DNA from 2 places in the Micromonospora sp. NPDC049049 genome. Region 1 is predicted to be linked to the other one. Evidence: riboswitches for the same ligand, from Rfam matches in the RefSeq annotation. Region 1 holds a riboswitch; the other holds the start of a gene.

Evidence for each region. Region 1 has a riboswitch for cyclic di-AMP ahead of AB0B68_RS19565 (C39 family peptidase). Riboswitches for the same ligand answer to the same signal wherever they lie in the genome.
Region 2: linked by a shared signal. The riboswitch ahead of AB0B68_RS13950 (NlpC/P60 family protein) and the one ahead of AB0B68_RS19565 (C39 family peptidase) in region 1 are both predicted to bind cyclic di-AMP.

The regions. Positions count from the first base shown of each region.
Region 1 is NZ_JBEZEX010000018.1:66,583-74,446, forward strand. It holds gene AB0B68_RS19550 (acyltransferase) at 1-304, shown strand, start outside; gene AB0B68_RS19555 (hypothetical protein) at 398-799, shown strand; gene AB0B68_RS19560 (hypothetical protein) at 933-1,703, shown strand; cyclic di-AMP (ydaO/yuaA leader) riboswitch at 1,988-2,128, shown strand; gene AB0B68_RS19565 (C39 family peptidase) at 2,360-3,208, shown strand; gene AB0B68_RS19570 (alpha/beta fold hydrolase) at 3,332-4,078, shown strand; gene AB0B68_RS19575 (CDP-glycerol glycerophosphotransferase family protein) at 4,083-5,753, opposite strand; gene AB0B68_RS19580 (bifunctional cytidylyltransferase/SDR family oxidoreductase) at 5,787-7,304, opposite strand; gene AB0B68_RS19585 (ABC transporter ATP-binding protein) at 7,451-7,864, opposite strand, start outside.
Region 2 is NZ_JBEZEX010000011.1:64,658-72,521, forward strand. It holds gene AB0B68_RS13915 (2-dehydropantoate 2-reductase N-terminal domain-containing protein) at 1-298, shown strand, start outside; gene AB0B68_RS13920 (LD-carboxypeptidase) at 493-1,431, shown strand; gene AB0B68_RS13925 (2'-5' RNA ligase family protein) at 1,630-2,193, shown strand; gene AB0B68_RS13930 (DUF4240 domain-containing protein) at 2,190-2,777, shown strand; tRNA gene AB0B68_RS13935 (tRNA-Gly) at 2,922-2,995, opposite strand; gene AB0B68_RS13940 (pyridoxamine 5'-phosphate oxidase family protein) at 3,262-3,819, opposite strand; gene dcd (dCTP deaminase) at 3,917-4,495, shown strand; gene AB0B68_RS13950 (NlpC/P60 family protein) at 4,557-5,597, opposite strand; cyclic di-AMP (ydaO/yuaA leader) riboswitch at 5,611-5,746, opposite strand; gene AB0B68_RS13955 (peptidoglycan recognition family protein) at 5,982-7,864, shown strand, end outside.

The sequences.
Region 1 (7,864 bases):
CGTGCTGCGGTGGAGCGGAACCTGGGGGATCGGCTTCGGAGGCTGGCGTGGCCCGGCCGTGGTGCTCGGTTTCCTGGCGGCGAACCTGATCCTCGCCGGGTTGCTGCACCGCTTCGTCGAAACCCCGATGATGCGCCGGCTCGCGCCGCGCCGCGCGGCCCGTCCAGCGCCCGTCCCGCGACAACGCGCGGCCGGCGACGACGACGCGCGAGACTCCGCGAGCATCGCCCGCGGCGAGGTCGACGGACCCGCTGGCGAGGTCGGTCAGGCCGGCGGTCGATCACCGTACGCCGACCTGCGCTGACGGCGTCCACCCTGGTCAAAGGGGTCGGCGCGGCGTGATCCGACACGCCCGTGGTCGATGCGCCCGGGTCGGCGCGAGGCGTAGCGTGGGGACGTGCTTCCGGTCGCGTTCACCTGTCCGCTGTGGTGGGTGGCGCGCTGGGCGACTCGGGTGCTGACCAGCCTCGCCGTCGTCGCGGCCCTGGCGCTCGGCGCAGGCCCGGCCACGGCCGCCACGTCGACGCCCGGCTCGGGGCCCACGTCGAGCGTGGTGCCGACCACTGTCGCCGGTGCCGACGCCATCGGGTCGGGGGCACACGACGCGGCCCGTCCGGCCCCGGCGAAGGCCGCCGAGGAGTCGGTCCCGACCTGGTCGGTCGACTCGCCGGTGGCGCTCCCCGGCGATCAGAACACCATCGCGGCCGGCGTGCTGCCGGCCAGGGCGGCCGAATCTGACCGGCTGCCCCTCGTCGACAGTGCGAGCGGTCGGGCTTCCCGGGCCCCACCCGGGCGCTGAGCCACCGGGACGACCGTCCCGCCGCCGCGCCCTGTCGACCCACCCGCTCCCTGACCCGCCGACCCGTGGCCCGCCGTGGCCCGCTGGTCGGCGCGGCTTTCCATCGCACTGCTCTCTCCCCGAGGTGCCGACCATGGAGACCGTCGTCTTCTACCAGTTCGTGACCGAGGTGCCGCGGGCCGCCGCCATCTGGTCGACGCTGTTCCTGCTGACCCTGGGCCTGCTCACCGTGCTGGCCGCCCGCCCCGAACGGGCCCGGCCGACCGGCGACCCGGTCCCGGCCGGGCCCACCGCCCAGGAGTTGGCCGCCGCCGAGGCCGTCGACAGGCGCCGCTACGCCGAGGAGGTGGCCGTTGCCGCGGCCCGCGCGGCCACCACCGCCAAGCGGCGGCGTGCCGCCTGGCTGACCGCTCAGGAACAGCTGGAGCAGGCCTGGATCGGGTACGACGAGGCGGACGCCGCCGCGCGTCGCTTCGCTGGCGCGGGGGCACTGCCCACCCCGCAGACCCCGCACACCCCCGCCGAGTACGCCGCCCGGGAACGCTATCTGCACCGGGCGGCGATGGCGGCGTACTGGCGGGGCGACCTGACCATGGCGCAGCTCGGCGACGTGTTCGGGCACCGGCGCGGCTGGGATCCCCGGCGACACCCGGTCGAGCAGGAGGTGCTGATCAGCCGGGTGATCCGGGATGCGCGGTCGACCGATTACCAGGTGGCCGCCGACCGTGAGCGGGTCGCCTGGCGCGACGCGGAATTGGCCGCCGAGTCGGCTCGTGCCCTCGCCGAGGAGGCGTACGCGGCGGCGGCCCGGCTCCGCCCGACCCTGGTCCCCGCGCGCCGCACGGTCGCCGGGGCGTTGCGTCCCGCCGTCGTGGCACTGTGGCGCCCGGCCCGGGTGGGTTGAGCCCAATCCGTTATGTGAGGCCGGTCACCCGATCGAGAAATCGGACGTCCGACGCGATCGACGGGATTGTTCCCGCGATTATGGCCGCGTTCTTTGCGGCCTGTCCGGTTGTCGCCCGTAGGCGTCGCCGTAACTGGTTGTCCCATCGAGTCACATCATCGGCATTACGCGCAGAAATTGTGGCGCCAATTGGGGTTTACGCAGGTGAACCTGGCTTGGCAGGGCGTTGAGACGCCAGTAGTGTCGTCCCGTCCGGTGCGGTAACCGATCGCAAGACGCGACGCCGCATCGACCCGCTTAATCGTGATCAACGAACCGGGGACCCACCAGTAAGTCCGGGGTGAATCCGCGAGCCACGGCCCGCGGTAGGGCGTCTTCCCGCCCGAATCCGTCAGCTAACCCGGTAGGCGGTGTCGGAAGGAGTCCCATCCTCGTGCAGCACCTTTCCACCCCTCGGTTGTTCCCTCGCCTCCACGGCGCGGCGGTGCACCCGCTCATTCGTCGCGTGACGGTGAGCTGACCCCCGGGTCATCGCCTTTCCCGCCCGGCCGATCCGGGCGTTCCCCTGAGCGGTTCACACCCGCGGACCACTGTCCGCGCGCTGGCGCCTGCCCGGATACCGGTCCGGCCCCGGTGTGCCGCTCTCCCCCCGATCCGTGGAGGACCCCGTGAAGCACACCCTGCAGCGCCAGCTCCGTCGCCTCGCCACCGAGCGCCCGTACCAGATCGTCGCCGCCTCCGCCGCAGCCCTCGCTATCGCCACCACCACCGGCGCCCTGCTCACCACTGCCGACGACGCCCCGGCCGGCCAGCGCACCGCGACCACCGTCGCCGAGATGCGCAGCGACGTCGCCGCCTCCCGCAGTGAGGCCCGGGACGCGTCCCCCTCGGCCAGCGCCGCGCCGACCACGGCCGCCCCGGCCACCAGCGCCGCGTCACCCGCCGCCAAGGCCAAGAGCAACCCCGACCTCACCCGTAAGCCGACGCCGCCGAAGCCCCCCGCGACGAAGGTGCTCGACTACGACTACGAGGCGCAGAACACCTACTACAACTGCGGCCCGGCGGCCACCCGGAACGCGCTCAGCGCCGCCGGCATCGACCGCACCCAGGAGGAGCTCGGCGCCGAACTGGGCACCACCGAGATGGGCACCAACTCGGCCGAGGACACCACCCGGGTGCTCAACGCCGAGGTGAAGGGCTCCCCGTACCGGACCCGGATGTTCCCCGGCGCGCCCAGCCCGGCCCAGATGGACCGGCTCCAGGCCGACGTGGTGAAGGCCGTCACCGACGGCCGGGGCGTGGTGGCCAACGTCGTCGGGGACGCCGTCGACACCGACGGCGGGTGGCACTCCTACGGCGGTGGGCACTACATCGCCGTGGTGGGCTACAAGGACAACGGTCGCACCGTGCGGATCGCCGACTCGGCGAACCCGGCCGACCCGTCTTACTGGATCACCACGATCGACCTGGCCAACTGGATCACCAGCCGGGGCTACTCCGCCTGACCCGGGCACCCTGACCGCCGCGGACGCCGTCTCCCACAAGGAGCCGGCGCCCGCGGCGTTTGTCCGCCCGGCCCGCCATCGACGGCCCTCGTACCCGACCGTGAACCATGGGAGACTGCGGCCGTGGTGGATGAAACGGGTGGTCACACCGGCCGCGGGCCGGTCCTGCTGCTGCTGCACGGGATGGGAACGACCGGGGACGTGTGGTTGCCCTGGGCCCCGTACCTTGAGCAGCACTGGCCCGGGCGGTGGCTGGCACCGGACCTCGCCGGCCACGGCTGGGCGTCGCCGCTGCCGTCGTACTCCTTCGCGGGCTTCGCTCAGCAGATCGCGCGGGCCCTCGTCCCCGACGACCGGCTGGTCGTGCTCGGGCACTCGCTGGGTGGGGTGGTCGGCCTGGCGCTGGCCGCCCGCGACGCCGGAACGCCGGTGGACGCCGTGGTCGGGCTGGGCATCAAGGCACTCTGGTCACCCGCCGAGCTGACCCGCGCCGCCGAGCTTGCCGCCCGGCCGGTGAGCTGGTTCGCCACCCGCACCGAGGCGGCTCGCCGCTACCTGCGGGTCGCCGGGCTCAGCGGTCTGGTCCCGCCGGACCACCCGGTGGTGGAAGCCGGGCTGCGCCAGGTCGACGGCCGGTGGCGCCTCGCCATGGACCCGGCCGCCTTCGCCGTCGGCGAGCCCGACCTGGCCGCGCTGCTGGCGGCGACCGACGTGCCGGTGGTGCTGGCGCGCGGGGAGAACGACCCGATGGTCACCGACGAACAGCTCAAGGAGTACGGCGTACCGGTCGCGACGCTGCCCGGTCTCGGACACAACGCGCACGTGGAGGACCCGGCGGCGGTGCTGGCGCTGCTGGATCCTTACCGCTGAGCGGCTATGCCGGTGCGGTCGCGGTGAGCGCCTCGGCCGGTGCCAGCTCCCGGCGGGCGGCGGCCAGGAACGCCTCGGCGTACGCCTCGGCCGGGAAGTCACCCAGGTAGCGGCGGCGGGTGGCCCAGCGGGCCTCGGCCAGCGGGTCGGTGTCCAGCAGTGCGGTCAGCACGTCGTCCACGTTGGACATGTCCCGGCGCAGCACGTAACCCGACCCGGCCAGCGGGAACCGCTCCACGAACCGGTCGCCCTCGTCGCCCATGTCGGTGACCGCGTACGGCTTGCCGGAGTAGAGGAAGTCCGAGATCACTCCGGACACGTCGGAGACCAGCGCGTCGGCGGAGTTGACGCACTCGGTCAGGCTCAGCTCCCGAGCCGCCGCGCCGACCACGTGCTGGCGGCCGGTGCGGGCCCGGTCGGCGACGAGCAGTTCGGTCAGGCGGCCCAGTTGCCGGGCTGAGGCCGGATTCTGCGTCGTGTACGGGTGGGCTCGCAGGATCACCGTCGCGCCGCGTTCCAACAGTCGGCGCAGCAGGCTTTCGGCCACCGGCAGCGAGCAGTAGTCGGCGTCGGCGTGGTGCCCGGTCCAGGTCGGTGTGTAGAGCACCGTCGGGTGCGCCAACCCTCGTGCCGGCTCCGGGCGCACCTCGATCGACTCGACCTGTGGACGACCCACCACCACGAACTTGTCCGCCGGGATCTGCACTCCGGCGCGGGCGTACCTGTCGATCGCCGCCTGCCCGGCCACGAAGATCCGGTCGAAGATCCCCGACACCGGGTTGGCGCTCGGCGCCTTGTCGCTGTCGCCGTGGTGCAGCTGAATGTGGGTGAGCTGGGTGAAGCGGACGCAGTGGCTGTTCTTCGCACCGTGGTTGACGTAGAACGCCGCCCGTAGGCTCGGCACCAACGCCTGGTCCATCGCCCCCAGGGTGGGGCAGTAGACCACCGGCGCGTCGGTGGCCGCCGCGATCGGGGCCAGGAACTCCGGCTCACGCAGCACGACCAGGAACGGTCGGCCGATCCGTTCCAGGTACGGCAGCCACATGGTGACCTGGTATTCCGAGCCGGGAGGCGCGGAGAAGTAGAGCAGGAACTCCGGCTGGTGCCGGCGCAGCGCGGCGGCCACCGACCCGCCACCGGCGCGTGGCCTGAACCGTCGCCGGGCCAGGTCCAGCGCGACCGCACCGGCGCCCGCCCCGACCAGCAGGCTGGCGGCCAGGGCCACACCGGCCGGCAGGGCGAGCGCGGCGGCGAGCGCCAGGGCGGCGAGCAGCCCGAGCAGGGCCGTGCCGAGCCGGTCGGCGATCAGCGGCGTCCAGGCGCGTACCGGCAGATTGGCCGTCCGGATCTCCAGACCGCCGGCGGTGCGCAGCGGCCCCACCAGCAGCACCAGACCCAGCAGGACCACCCCGGTGGCGACCAGCGCGAGGTTGAGCCCGTCGTCCAGCCGCCGGGAGTAACCGACCAGGATCGCCGCGGCGATCAACGCGGTCTCCGCCACCAGGTCGGCGCCGGGCCGGATCCGCTGCTCGGCGGCCGCGGCGGCCAGCGCGGCGACTGCCAACGCCAGCCCCCAGCCGGTGGCGCCCGTCAAGGCCAGCACGACGAAGGCCAGCACGGCCAACCCGGTGGTCAGGCACCGGGCGGCCAGCTTTCGGACCAGGTCGCCGCGCATGTCGCTCCGTTCGTGGTTCCGCAGCCGTCGGCGTCAGTTGGCGGACGTCGCGCCGGCCGGTGCCTCGACCCGACCCGGCCCGGACTGCGCCGGCACGTTCGGCGTGGGCCCGTCACCGGGTGCCCGGCGTACGTCGATCACCTGACCGGTCAGGTCGGAGATCAGCACGTCCAGCGACGACTGGGCGACGGCCTCAGCGGCGAGCAGGGTGTGCTCCGGCTCCTCGCCGAAGGCCCGCGTCCGCATCGGGGTGGCGGTGCGCTCCGGGTTGATGCAGTTGACGCGGACGCCCATGTCGGCCCACTCGTCGGCGAGCGCCTGGGTGAGGTTGACCAGGGCGGCCTTGGTGGCCGAGTAGAGCGCGTAGCGGGCCCGGCCGCGGGTGTAGGAGCTGGAGGTGTAGAGCAGCAACTGGCCCTTGGTCTGCTGGAGGTACGGGAGGGCCTGGCGGGCGATGGTCACCGGGCCGACGAAGTTGACCTGGAGCAGCCGGTCCATGGTCTCCTCGTCCATCTCGGCGAGGGCGCCCTTCTCCAGGATGCCGGCGGTGACCACCACGTGGTCGATCCGGCCGGTGGCCTGGAAGGCGGTCGTCAGCGCGGCCTCGACGTCCTCGGCCCGCTCCACGTGGGTGCCCGTGCTGGAACGGCTGAACGGGAAGACCTGGGCGCCGTAGCGACGGGCCAGCTCGGTCAACTCGTGGCCGATGCCGTAGCTGCCGCCGAACACCACGATGGTCCGACCGGTCAGCTCCTCGCTGTAGCTGCGGTGGTCGGTCAGCCGGGGGGCCTGCGCGGCGGCGAGCTGGAAGAGCTTGTCCGCGAGGTGCACGTCGACCGGGTGGGTGACCTTGATGTTCTCGTCCGAACCGTCGATCACCTTGATCGGGGTGCCGGGAAGGTAGCGCAGCACCACGCCGCAGTCGTCGGTGGCGGCGAAGTTCGGGTCGTCCTCGGCGATCCGGTACGCCGCCCGGATCGTGGGGGAGCGGAACGCCTGCGGGGTCTGACCACGGCGCAGCCGGGAGCGCACCGGGATGTCGGTGATGCAGTCGTTCTCGTCGACCTGGATGATCGTGTCCGCGGAGGGGATGGCCACGTCCACGGCGTCGTAGCTCCAGAGCGCGTTGACGCACTCGCGCACGATCCGGCCGCTGAGCAGCGGGCGTACCGCGTCGTGGAAGAGGATGTTGCAGTCTTCCGGGCCGACCGCGTCCAGGGCGATCCGGGTGGTGGCGTTGCGGGTGTCACCGCCCTCGATCACCTTGGTGACCTTGCGCAGGCCGGCCTTCTCGACGATCTGCTGGGCGTCCTCGACGTGGCCGGTGGCCATCAGCACGATGATCTCGTCGATCTCCGGTGCCGCCTCGAAGACCGTCAGGGTGTGCTCGATGATCGGCTTACCGGCGATCTTCAGCAGCTGCTTCGGGATGCCGAGGCCCAGCCGGGTCCCGGTGCCGCCGGCCAGAACCACCGCCACTGTCCGCGAGGGCCGCCACGGCGTCGGGGTTCCCGCTTCGGCGTCCGGGCCAGGGGTCTGGTCCTGCGTCATTGCCGGATCCTCACTCTCAGGGATGCGTTAACGGAAGGTTCCGCCCGAGCGGCGACGGAATGAACCTTAACGCGCGGACCGCGTCGCCCCAACGCGGGCGACGCGGTCCTCAGGTGCCGTGTCGATGCCGGACGTTCGCCGGAACTCTACTTGCTGTTCGCGTACGCCTCGTACGCCCGGATGACCTCGTCGGTGGGGCCGTCCATCCGGATGACACCCGATTCCAACCAGATCGTCCGTTCGCAGGTGTCCCGGACGGAGGAGAGCTGGTGGCTGACCAGGAACACCGTCCCCGCGCCCTCCCGCAGCTCCCGCACCCGCTGCTCGCTGCGCTTGCGGAAGCCCTTGTCGCCGGTGGCGAGCGCCTCGTCGATGAGCAGCACGTCGTGCTTCTTGGCGGCGGCGATGGAGAACCGCAGCCGTGCCGCCATGCCCGACGAGTACGTCCGCATCGGCAGGCTGGCGAAGTCACCCCGCTCGTTGATCCCGGAGAAGTCGATGATCCCCGCGGCCTGCTTGGCCACGTCGTCGGGGTGCATGCCCATGGCCAGGCACCCGAG
Region 2 (7,864 bases), on a different contig from region 1:
CGAAGCGATCCTCGCCATCCGCGAACTCCTGCGGCTCGTCGAGGCTCGCGGCGTTGATCTGCGGCGGCACCGCAGCGAGCTACTTCCTTTCACCGCGCCCGTCTGGCTGGCAGCACCGGCGATGGCCTGGCTGTTCAGACACTTCCCGCCGATGCGCCTGGTCATGGAAGCCCATGCCAACCCCGAGGAACTGCGCGCGGTCTGCCGCGACACCCTGACGGAGGCGCGCAGGCTGGGCGTGGAGGTGCCCCGACTGGAGGCGGCCGAGCCCTACTTCGCTGCCGAGAGAACGGCCTAGGCATCCACTCGCTGGTGCTGAAACGCCTCAGGCATGCGCCGAAATGAGATGCGTACGGACCGGCACACCTGTTGGATCTCGACATGGAGCATGAGCTTGTTCGTCCCCGAAAGGCGCGCCCCGGGGACCACCTCGCGGTCCTCTCACCATCCTTCGCCGCCGCCGGCGCCTATCCGGTGATCCACGAGCAGGCCATGCGACGGCTTGCCGACCTGACCGGCCTCGTACCTGTCGAATACCCCACCACCCGCCAGGTGGGCGCGACCGCGGCGGCGCGTGCGGCGGACATCAACGCGGCCTTCGCGGACCCCCAGGTACGCGGCATTCTCGCCGTCATCGGCGGCGAGGACCAGATCACCGTCATCCCCCACCTGGACGCCGACCTGGCCCGTGCCGACCCGAAGCCGTTCCTCGGCACCAGCGACAACACCAACCTGCACCACTGGCTCTGGGGACTGGGCATCGCCAGCTTCTACGGCGGATCCTCGCAGGTGCACCTCGGCCCCGGGCCTGCCGTCGACGACGTGCACGTCAGGTCGCTGCGAGCGGCGTTGCTGACCGGGGAACGGCTGGAGGTCACCGACCCGGGTGAGTCCGAGGACATCGGCGTCGACTGGGCAGATCCGCAGGCGTTGAAGTCGTTCGGAGAGCGCGAACCGACGGAGCCATGGAGCTGGCACGGGCCGGCCCGAGCGGTCACCGGCCGCACCTGGGGTGGCTGCCTGGAAGTCATCCAGTGGATCCTGACGGCGGGACGCTTCCCGTTCCCCCCGGAGGTCCTGCACGGCGGGGTGCTGATCATCGAGACGTCGGAGGAGCTTCTCCCCGCCCCTGAGGTCGGCTGGATCGTCCGATCACTGGGTGAACGCGGTCTCCTCAGCGCCGTCGACGCGGTCCTGGTCGCCCGTCCGCCGGTCTCCGACCACACCCGTCGACCCCCGGCCGCAGATCGGGCGCGACTTCGCGAGCAGCAGCGCGACACGGTCGTCGACGTGGTGACCCGCTACAACCCCGAGGCGGTCGTCTGCGTCGGCGTGCCGTTCGGCCACACCAAGCCACAATGGATTCTTCCGCACGGCGGTCAGGTCACCGTCGATGGCGTGGAACGCCGGATCTTCGCCGACTACCGGTAGAGGCCGTTCGGCAACGGGGCCTACGCCCGCCGCACCGAGCGACCGTCCTTCCTGGCTGCCCGAATGCGGTCCCGAGACTGAGAACGGGCGCTCACACACCACGCCTCCTACTGCCCGCCCGACCTCTGGTGGGTGCGGGCCGCACGGCGGGTGGTGAATCCAGTGGACCGGCACCGACCGTGGCGGAAAGCTGTGGGGATGGAACCGACACAGACGGCGATCATCGTGCCAATACCCGAGGCCGAGGAGGCGGTGGGCCCCTTCCGGGCATCGCTCGACCCGGCCGCCGGGTGGGGGGTGCCAGCGCACGTGACCGTCCTCTACCCGTTCCTGCCTCCGCAGCAGATCGATGAGCAGGTCTTGGCCGTACTGCGCGAGACCATTACCGGGATCCCGCGGTTCGACGTCGCACTGACGGACGTCGGCTGGTTCGGTGACACGGTCGTCTGGCTTGCTCCACAGCCAGCTCGCCCGTTCCGGGAACTCACTTCGGCCGTGTGGCAGCAGTTTCCCGAGGCGCCCCCCTATGCCGGGGCGCACAGCGATGTGGTGCCGCACCTGACCATCGGTCACGACGCCGCCAAGCCCACGCTGAGCCACGCCGCAGAAACCATCTCCACGCACCTGCCGATCAACGCGGCCATCGACAGAGTCAGGCTCATCGCCGGAACACCGGACATCAGCCCCTGGCGCACCGTCTGCGAGTTCCCGCTAGGCACCACACCGCCTGCGCCGGCTGGACCGTTACCGTCCTTGACGTGAACTCGGCGGAATTCTGGAAGTTCCTGGAGCGGTCAGCCGAGGAGACGACCGACCCGGCCCGAAGACTGGACTGGTTGGCATACCGGCTCAACCGCGTTTCACTGGAGCACATCGCGGACTTCCAGGTCCACCTAGAGGCTGCGCGTCGCCCGATCGATACCTACGCCATGTGGGGCGCAGCCAACCAGATCATGGACGGCCTGTGCAGCAGCGACTCGTTCTGGTACTTCCAACCATGGCTCATCGGCCAGGGGCAGCGCTGGTGGCAGCACGTCGCCCAAAACCCCGACAACCTCGCCGACCTGCCCGCTGTGCGTGCGCTCGCCGGCCGCAGTCTCTGGGAACGGGCCGACGCGGAGTGGCCGCACTGGGAAGAACTCGCCTACGTGGCATCCCGCGCCTACGACCGCATCACCGGGCGTGAAGACAGCCTCCATGAAGCGCTGGACGCCCGGGGCCACCGCGCGTACTTCGATCCAGCCCCAATCGATGAGCCCTGGGACAGCGACAGCCTCGCCGAGATCGAACAACGCCTGCCGCGCCTCATGCGCTTGTTCCCCCGCCAGCACTACGTTAAGCCCTGACCTGCGGTGCGGGGAGTCAGAGAGCGGATCTCCTCGTCGGGCAAGCGTGGCTGATGGTCCGTGGATGGCCCGCCGGACGCAGTTGGCCTGAGCAACATCAAAAGCCCTGGCTGGGACTGTTGTCCTGACCAGGGCTTCTGCACATGGAGCGGGTGACGGGAATCGAACCCGCACTGTCAGCTTGGGAAGCTGATGTTCTGCCATTGAACTACACCCGCAAGCGGCACCACTGTACCCGAGTCATCGAGCCCATGCACCCAGGCACCCCCGGTGACCGCAGGTGTCCGACCGTGCCGCCCGGGTCGGCCAAGATGATCCACTCGGCTTCCTGGAAGTCGGGGCATCCGCAGCGCCGGGATACCGCGGTTTCGCCGAAGTCGAGTGGATCATGCGGGAGTGGCGGCTCGCCGGGTGTGGCGGGCGTACGCATCGGTGCCGGCTCCGTCGTGACGGAGCCGGCACCGATGATCTTCCGGTCGTGTGGTCAGGCGGCCGTGCACTGCACGTCACGGCTGAGGAGGGTCGGGCGCGTCTGCGGGACGGCGATGGGCGCTGCCACCGCCGACTGGGCGTTTGGGTCGAGCCAGACCCGAACGGCCGGCCGGCTCGGCCCGAGACCCGGAATGCCCGCGATGTGCTGCTCGCGGCGGGTGAGCATGGCCACGTCGACGGTGAACTCGAAGAGCCGCCAGTCGACCTGCGGCTCGGCCCGGGCGCTCTGCGCCAGCTGCGCCACCCGGATCGGATCGGTCACCGGGCGGGCGTGACCCGCCACGTACGCCTCGTCGTCGCTCTCCTCCGCAGGGAACGAGTGCAGCGCGTAACGGCCGTCACGTTCGAGGTCGCGGCGCTTGGGCGAGTCGATGATGAAGCAGAACAGCCCCTCGGCGGTGATGACCGGGGAGACCGGATGGACGCGGGGCCCGCCGTCGGCACGGACCGTGGCCAGATAGCCGAAGCCCGGCCCGTACTGCTGAAGGAGAACGCGGATCCCGTCGGCGAGTCGGGGCTCGTCGGCGGCGAATTCGGACCAGGAAGCCATGTGGGCATTCTATCGAACAAATGTACGAGTAGCGACCTCGACGCGCTGGTCCGGCACCGAATCCGGCCACTTCCGGCAACGCGGCTATGGTGGTCCGATGCTGCTCTCCGACCGTGACCTGGTCTCCGAGATCAAGGCCGGCACGCTGGGCTTGGAGCCGTTCGAGCCCACCCTGGTCCAACCCTCCAGCATCGACGTCCGACTCGACCGGCTGTTCCGGGTCTTCAACAACCATCTCTACACCCACATCGATCCGGCCATGCAGCAGGACGACCTGACCTCGGCGGTCGAGGTCCCCGACGGCGAGCCGTTCGTGCTGCACCCGGGGGAGTTCGTGCTCGCCTCGACGCTGGAGGTCATCTCGCTGGGTGACCAGCTCGCCGGCCGGCTGGAGGGCAAGAGCTCCCTGGGCCGGCTCGGGCTGCTCACGCACTCCACCGCCGGTTTCATCGACCCGGGCTTCTCCGGCCACGTGACGCTGGAACTCTCGAACGTGGCGAACCTGCCGATCACCCTCTGGCCGGGCATGAAGATCGGGCAGCTCTGCATCTTCCGGCTCTCCTCGCCAGCCGAGCACCCGTACGGCTCGGTGGTCTACGGCTCGCGCTACCAGGGCCAGCGGGGGCCGACACCCAGCCGCGCCTGGCAGCACTGGCGCACCTGGCCCACCCGCTAGGACCAGAACGACGAGGGCCCGCCGCGAGGAGATCGCGACGGGCCCCTTCGGTCACACTGGGTCAGCCTGGACGGCCGTAGCTGTGGATCGGGCCGTCGTCGACCTTCTTCATCTTGACCGGTTGACCAGCCTGCGAGGCGTGCACCACCCAGCCGCCGCCGACGTACATGCCGACGTGGTGGATGTCGCTGTAGTAGAAGACCAGGTCGCCGGGGCGCAGGTCACCCTTGCTGACGTTCTTGGTGACCCGGCTCTGCGCGGCGGCGTTGTGCGGCAGCGACACGCCGGCCTTCGCCCAGGCGGCCAGCATGAGCCCGGAGCAGTCGTACGAGTTCGGACCCTCGGCACCCCAGACGTAGGGCTTGCCGATCTGCGCGCAGGCGAACTTGACCGCGGTGCCCGCGGCACCGCCGGGGTAGCTACCCGGGCAGGGCGCCGGGCGCAGCGGACCGCCGCCGCCGCTGCCGTACACCTTCAGGCGCAGCTTCTGCAGGCGATCGATCTCGTCGTTGATCTGCTTCTTCTTCGCCGCCAGCTGGGCTTCCGTGCGGGTCAGCTGGGCCACCATCTCGTCCAGTGGCGCCTTCTGCGCGGCCAGTTGGTCGCGCAGGTCGGCCACCTGGCGTACGTCCTTCTGCTGGTCGTGCGCGAAGCGGTCCAGCATTTCGAGCTGGCCGACCACCTCGCTGGGCGACCGGCTGCCCAGCATCGCGTTGACGGTCGAGACGTTCTCACCCATGTAGGCGCGTACGGCAAGGGCGCTGACCTTGTCCATCGCGGCGTCGACCTGGCGCTCGAGCGGAGTGATCCGGGCGGCCAGCGCGTCTGCCTGCTTGCGCTTCGCGGCGAGGTCGATGCGGGTGGCGTTGTGCCGTTCGATGACCGGTTCGAGCTTGTTCCAGTCGGCGTCGATCTGGCGCTCGATCTCGGCGACGGAGGGGTCGGCGTGGGCCGCCGTGGCACTACCGGTCAGAACGACGGCGACGCCGGCCAGCGCGGCGAGTGCGGTGGTTAAGCGGGACCAGCGTGGGCGCGGCACTATCGACGCCGGGCCGGCTGATGCCGACCGCTCGGACGACGGCCGCGGGGCATGGAGTGCCACCGGGGTTCCGTACTCCTTCTTCCTGACCGCCTACCGGGTTAGCTGACGGGTTCGGGCGGGAAGTCGGCGCCCTACCGCAGTGGCTGCGGATTCACCCCGAGGGACCTGGGTCCCCGGTTCGCTCGGAAACGACTCGGCGGTGTCGGTCCGTTACCGCCCGGGGTGGGCGGAGCTGCTGTCGGGCCGACAAATGACCAGAGTAGAGACGCCCGTTACCGATCCGCAACCCGTGCGGCCGTGACACTCCGTACGGATTGGACGAGGTCACTGACCGTGTGTGAAGAATTCTTTCCGTGCACGTCGATAGATGGAAAGGTATTGACGCGAGCTCCCGGACGGCGCGATGGTGATTTGACCTCACTCCGCGAGAATCTAGGGGGTTCGATGCACCATCCAACCCTGTCGACCGGCTGGCGCGCACTGCTCGCCGCCACCGTGGTCGCCGCCGCGACCACGGTGCCACTCTCCGTCGGCCCGGCCGCCGCCGCGCCCACCACCGACCGCCAACAGCAGTACGCCGACGCGGCCACCGAGTACGGCGTACCGGCCGTCGTGCTGCTCGGCGTCTCCTACCTGGAGTCCCGTTGGGACACCAACGCCGGCACACCGAGCACCAGTGGCGGCTACGGCCCGATGCACCTGACCGACGCGCGGCACGTGGCCGCCCTACCCGGACGCGGTCACCACGACGCCGGAGCCGAGGACCCACGCGGTGACGACTCCCGGCCGGCCCGGGTGCCCGCGCCCCGACCGGTCGAGGCGCCCGCCCCGTCCACCGCCGCGTTGCAGACCGTCGACGCCGCCGCCGCGCTGACCGGTGCCGCCCCCGAGGCACTGCGTACCGACGCGGGCCTCAACATCCGGGGTGGGGCGGCGCTGCTGAGCGCGTACCAGAGGGATCTGGGCGCGCCGGTCGGCGCGGGCACCGACCCGGCGGCCTGGTACGGCGCGGTGGCCCGCTACTCGGGCGCGGACAGCGCCGACGCCGCGGCGGCCTTCGCCGACGAGGTCTTCACCACCATCGGCGCGGGCGAAGCCCGGGTGACCGACGAAGGCCAGCGGATCACCCTGCCGGCCCGCGCGGTGCGGCCCGAACGGTCCTGGCTGGACCGGCTGGGCCTGCGCCGGCTGGCCCGCCCGGACGGGGTGGAATGCCCCCGCACCATCTCCTGCGAATGGATCCCGGCGCCCTACGAGGCGTTCGGCGACGGGGACTACGGCAACCACGACCTCTCCGACCGGCCCGCGCGGCAGAAGATCGAGTACATCGTCATCCACGACACCGAGGCGAGTTGGGCCACCACCCTGCAACTCGTCCAGGACCCAACCTACGTGAGCTGGCACTACTCGCTGCGCTCGGTCGACGGGCACATCGCCCAGCACGTCAAGACGAAGGACGTCGGCTGGCACGCCGGCAACTGGTACGTCAACGCGAAGTCGATCGGGTTGGAACACGAGGGCTTCGCTGCGCAGGGCACCTGGTACACCGAGGCGATGTACCGGACCTCGGCGAAGCTCGTTCGGCACCTGGCGCTGCGGCTGGGCATCCCACTGGACCGCCAGCACATCATCGGCCACGACAACGTGCCCGGCACCATCCCCTCGACAGTGCGGGGAATGCACTGGGATCCGGGCCCCTACTGGGACTGGACGCACTACTTCGACCTGCTGCACGCCCCCCGACTGGACACCGGCACCCCGGCCACCGGGCTGGTCCGGATCGACCCGGACTACACCACCAACCAGCCGGCGTTCACCGACTGCGTCACGGTGGGCGTGCCCTGCGCTCCGCGCGGTTCCTCGTCGGTGGTGCTGCGCAGCGCGCCGTCCGCTGACGCGCCGCTGGTCAACGACATCGCGCTCCGCCCGGACGGCAGCCCGAACACGATGGCGGTGTCGGACCACGGGGCCAGGGCGTCCGCCGGGCAGACGTATGCGCTGGCCGGCCGGCAGGGCGACTGGACGGCGATCTGGTACCTCGGGCAGCGGGCCTGGTTCCACAACCCGTCGTCCGCGCCGACCGCCAGTTGGACCGTCGGAGTCGTGGCGACACCGAAGCCCGGAAGAGCCACCGTTCCGGTCTACGGACGGGCGTACCCGGAGCAGTCCGCGTACCCGGACGGGGTGCCCTACCAGGCGATCACGCCGCTCCAGTACACGCTGGCCGCCGGGCAGCGGTACTCCGTCGGCGCGGTGCTGGCCGGCGAGTACTACCGGGCCAGCACGTTCGACGGCTCCTCACCCGGTGACTGGACGGTCATTCGCGG